2 regions of the Glutamicibacter protophormiae genome follow, and region 2 is predicted to be linked to the other one. Evidence: riboswitches for the same ligand, from Rfam matches in the RefSeq annotation. Region 2 holds a riboswitch; the other holds the start of a gene.
The links. A riboswitch is a leader RNA that binds a small molecule or an ion and turns the genes downstream of it on or off. The one in region 2 is predicted to bind S-adenosylmethionine.
Positions count from the first base shown of each region.

Region 1: another riboswitch for S-adenosylmethionine. It lies ahead of JQN66_RS03660 (O-acetylhomoserine aminocarboxypropyltransferase/cysteine synthase family protein); the one in region 2 lies ahead of JQN66_RS03165 (hypothetical protein).

Region 1 covers NZ_CP069806.1:757,726-760,109, forward strand. Annotated here, with positions in the region: gene JQN66_RS03655 (LysR family transcriptional regulator) at 1-584, shown strand, start outside; SAM riboswitch class I at 808-898, shown strand; gene JQN66_RS03660 (O-acetylhomoserine aminocarboxypropyltransferase/cysteine synthase family protein) at 1,034-2,344, shown strand; gene JQN66_RS03665 (cystathionine gamma-synthase) at 2,341-2,384, shown strand, end outside.
Region 2 covers NZ_CP069806.1:639,261-641,644, forward strand. Annotated here, with positions in the region: gene JQN66_RS03155 (LOG family protein) at 1-147, shown strand, start outside; gene JQN66_RS03160 (VIT1/CCC1 transporter family protein) at 217-1,320, opposite strand; gene JQN66_RS03165 (hypothetical protein) at 1,376-1,642, opposite strand; SAM riboswitch class IV at 1,659-1,772, opposite strand; gene JQN66_RS03170 (DinB family protein) at 1,847-2,384, opposite strand, start outside.

The DNA of each region.
Region 1 (2,384 bases), 120 kb from region 2:
GCGGGGCCGAAGAGTACGAGTTCTCGCTGCGCGAGACCCGCACCGAAGAGATCATCGAGGACGTGCGCACGCTGCGCAGCGAGATCGGGATCCTCTACCGCAACGACTTCAACGCAAAGGTGATCGACAAGCTGCTGCGCGAATCCCGGCTGGTGTTCCACCCGCTGTTCCTCGCCGATCCGCACATCTTCATCTCGCGCAGCAACCCGCTGGCATCCCGCCGGCGGGCAACCCTTGCCGATCTCGAAGACCTGCCGCGGCTGACCTTCGACCAGGGCGCGAACAACTCCTTCTACTTCGCGGAGGAGATCCTCTCCACGCTGTCCAGCAAGCGCGAGATCAGGGTTTCGGACCGCGCGACCATCTTCAATCTCATGATCGGCCTGGGCGGGTACACGATCTCCACCGGCATCATCAGCGACGAGCTGGATCCCTCGATCGTCGCGATCCCGCTGGATATCGACGAGCGCATCGAGATCGGCTGGATCGACCATGCAGCGATCCCGCTGACCGAGCAGGCCCGGCGCTACCTGGAAGAAGTGCGCACGGTCGTCGCGGAATTCGGAGTCCACCTGCTCGGCTGACACCGTCACACTGCGTCATCGTTTCGCCGCGCAGGACACATTGCGCGGCGAATATCCCCGGGATTCTGCGGTTTTTGGCCTGAGCGCCGCGTCATACAAGGTCCGGGCACCCTGTGTAACGATGACGAGCACGCGACATATGACGGGCCACTGCCTTGTGTGAAGCGCAGCCCCCGGCGCCGTTTGCGCCGTCCGGGACCCATGTCCAACCATGGAACTACACACCCCATCAAGAGCGACCGAGAGATCTGGCTCGTCGACGTCGCAGCAACCATCGGGAAACCGAAAGGTGCTAATGCCAGGAACGATGGAGCAGCCCCGGACTGCGTCTCTTGACGCTGCGCTGTGCCTCGTACCGTGATGGACAGGCCGCCGGCCTGCCGTCCCCGGTACCTCGCACCGTGTTCGGTGCCCTCTCTCGTGGATTCGACAACGAGAAGGAGCCAGCCATGGCACAGCCACACACCGGGCCGTCGACGACGGCCATCCACGCCGGGTACACCCCCAGCGGCGACTACCGACCGCTGGCCGTGCCGCTGTATTCCTCCGCGGCCTACGAGTTCCCCTCGCATGCCGAGGCGGTGGAGAAGTTCGCGCTGCGCCAGACGGGCTTCACCTACTCGCGCACCGGGAACCCCACGGTGGCAGTGTTCGAGCAGCGCGCCGCGGCCCTGGAAGCCGGGGCCCATGCGGTGGCCACGGCCACTGGCCAGGCGGCCGTGGCGCTGGCGCTGCTGGCCCTGACCCAGGGCCCCAAGCACATCATCGCCTCCAGCCAGCTCTATGGGGGCACCGTGGACCTGCTCACCGATTCCTTCAACGACTTCGGCATCCGGGTCAGCTTCGTGGACCCGGAGGACCCGGAAGCTTGGGAAGCGGCCATTGAACCGGACACCCGAGCCTTCTTCCTGGAGTCGGTCACCAATCCGCTGTCCACGCTGCCGGACCTGCCGACGCTCAGCGAGATCGCGCACCGCCACAACATCCCGGTGGTCGTGGACAACACCCTGGCCACCCCGGCCAATTTCCGTCCGCTGCTGCACGGCGCGGACATCGTGGTGCACTCGGCCACCAAGGCGCTGGCCGGCCACGGCCAGGTGCTCGGCGGCGTGGTGGTGGACTCCGGGACCTTCGACTTCTCCGACCCGGAACGCTGGGCGCAGATCGCCGCCCCGCGCGCCCGCTACGCCGGCACCTCGCTGCTGGAGCGCTACGGGGCCGGAGCCTATTCCATGCTGGTGCGCTCCAAGTTCCTGCATGATCTGGGACCCACGCTGTCGGCCGCCAGCGCCCACGGCATCCTGACCGGAATCGAGACGCTGTCGGTGCGCACCGCCGCGGCGCAGCAGAACCTGCTGCTACTGGCCAACTTCCTGCAGGCCCACCCGGCGGTGGCGGCGGTGCACCACCCCAGCCGTCCCGGGCACCCGCATCACGAACGCGCCAAGCGCTTCTTCCCGCGCGGCACCGGCAGCGTGCTTGCGGTTCAGCTGCACGACGAGGCCCTGGTTTCCGCGTTCATCGACAGCCTGGAGGTGATCGTGCTGGCCGCCAACATCGGCGACACCCGCACCATGATCGCGCACCCGGCCACCATGACCCATTGCCGGCTTTCCGAAGCGCAGCTGGCCGACGCGGGCCTGAACCGCGCGGTGCTGCGCCTGTCGGTGGGTCTGGAAGACCCCGCAGATTTGATCCGCGACCTGGACCGCGCACTGAGCGCGGCCCAGGCCGCCACCCGAGAGGAGAGCTTCGCATGAGCGGCTTCAACACGCTGGCGGTGCACGCCGGCCAGGAAAA
Region 2 (2,384 bases):
ACCCGCACCTTGCCGGCCTGGCAGCTGCTCAAGGCGCTGGCCGCCGAGCAGACCATGGAGGACAAGATCGCGCTGGTCGATTCGGTGGACGAGGCAGTGGAATTCATCGGCGGCATGCAGTCGCTGCGCCGGCGCACCAGGTTTTGAGAACGGAAGCGGCCGCCTCCTGATGGATCAGGCGACGGCCGGGGGACTGGCTGACGGGGCCAGCGGGGCTCAGGCGACGTTGGTGCCGAACAGCAGGCCCAGGCAGTAGGTGACGGCGGCGGCGCCCCAGCCGATGGCCAGCTGGCGCAGGCCGCGCTTCATCGGCGAAGCCCCGGACAACAGCCCGACGATGCCGCCGGTGATCATCAGCGCGGCGCCGACCAGCAGCACCGAGGTGATGATCGCGGCCAGGCCCGACATGCCGAAGATGTACGGCAGGATCGGAATGACCGCGCCGGAGGCGAACAGGCAGAAGGAAGTCGCCGCGGCGCCGGTGGCCGAGCCCAGTTCCTCGTGCTCGTTCTCCAGTTCTTCGGCCCGGGCTTCCGGGTTCAGCGAGAAGGACGGGTTGCAGTCGCAGGTGAACAGGCCCATGCGTTCGGCGGCGCGGTGCTCGGCGTCCTCGTCGGTCATGCCGCGGGCCTTGTAGATGAGCACCAGTTCGTTGGCGTCCAGATCCAGGTCCGGAGCGGCGGTCAACGTCACCTGGGTGGGGCGCGAGGCGGTGAGCAGCTCGCGCTGGGAGCGCACCGAGACGTATTCGCCCGCGGCCATGGACAGCGCACCGGCCAGCAGGCCGGCAATGCCGGAGAACAGCACCAGCCCGGAGGAAACGCCGGTCGCACCGATGCCCATAACCAGGGCCAGGTTGGAAACCAGGCCGTCGTTGGCGCCGAAGACTGCGGCGCGGAAGTTGCCCGACAGCCGCGCGCGGCCGGCGGTGGCCAAGGCGCGGACGACTTCCTCATGGACCTGCTCGTCGGCGGCCATCTGCGGGGAGGCATCGGCATCGGTCGCATAGGGGGTGCTGCTTTCGGCCCGCTGGGCCAGCGCCAGCACAAACACCGAGCCGAAGCTCAGCGCCAGGAAACGCAGGAAGCTGCGGCGCAGCGAGGGCCGTACCGGGCGGGCATGCTCGCCGAGCTTGGTGCGCCAGTATTCCTCGTGGCGTTCCTCGGCCGCGGCCAGGCCCAGCAGGATCTGCTTTTCCTGTCCGGTCTTCCTTCGGGCCAGCGCGCGGTAGATCGCGCCTTCGGCGACCTCGTCCGCAACGTACTTGCGCCAGCGGCGGATCTGGGCGGGGGTGGGCTGCGTCGCGGGGTGTTGCGGCATCACGAGGATGACTCTCCTACGGCTTGGGATTTCTCAACGAAACCCGGGGTTCTGTTCAGCCTCTCACTCTAGCCAGTGCGATGGTGCCGGGGAATTTGGCAAGCCTAAAAGCGCACCTGCGCCCGTCCGGCTGTCCGGCGGCCGCCACGAACACCACCAGCTCCCCAGCTCGGGGATCGAACACCGGGCGCCGGGAGGAGCGGGAGACCAGCCGTTCAAGATGCGCGGGATCGGCGATATAGCGGGTGTGCCAGCGGCCCTGCACCGTGAACTGCACCTGGCCGGTTTGCAGATCGATAATGGGGAGGACGGAAAATGCCATGGCAGGGACAACTCTCGCTGAGCTCTTGCCCGTGCATCGGTTGATGCCCGGACCGCTTCTTCATCCGAACCACCCATGAACCTGGGGTTGGTGCGCGGCCAGTCGGAGCTTGGCGCCGCGTCTCGTGAAGCAACACTGTCGATGCTACCTTCGCGCGATTAAGCAGTGAAGTTCCGTTCCGTAATATGACCGCCGGGCAACGCCCTAGCCGCTGCCGCGCTTCGAGTCGGCGGCCTGCTGCAGCCGGTCCCGCTGCTCCTGCCATTGCCGGGCCGTGTAGTCCGGCAGGTTCGGGGCTTCGGGGCGCAGCCCGACCTGCCCGTCCAGCAGTTCGCGCACGATGTCCAGATGGCCTGCATGGCGCGAGGTCTCGGCGATCATGTGCACCATCAGGCGCTCAAGGGTGGTCTGCCGGTGGCGGACCCACCAGGGGACTTCGGCCGGGGAAGCGAGCTCGAGCTTGTCGAACCCTGCGTCGGCGAACTCGATGGCCCGCTGGTAGAGGTCGATGACCTGCTGTGCGGAGAAATCTGCCGGAGGGATGAAATCCGCCTGCGGGTCATCGAGCTCCAACATCTTCCGCGCGTAGGGGTCGTCTACCGGTCGGTTGAGGCACAACCCGAAATAGCCGTACTCGGTGATGGCCAGGTGGTGCACGACCCCCAGGATGTGGGTGCCGGTGGCGGTCATGGGCCGGCGGGCCAGTTCCTCGGTGAGCTGCCCGCTTTTGAAGATCACCGCC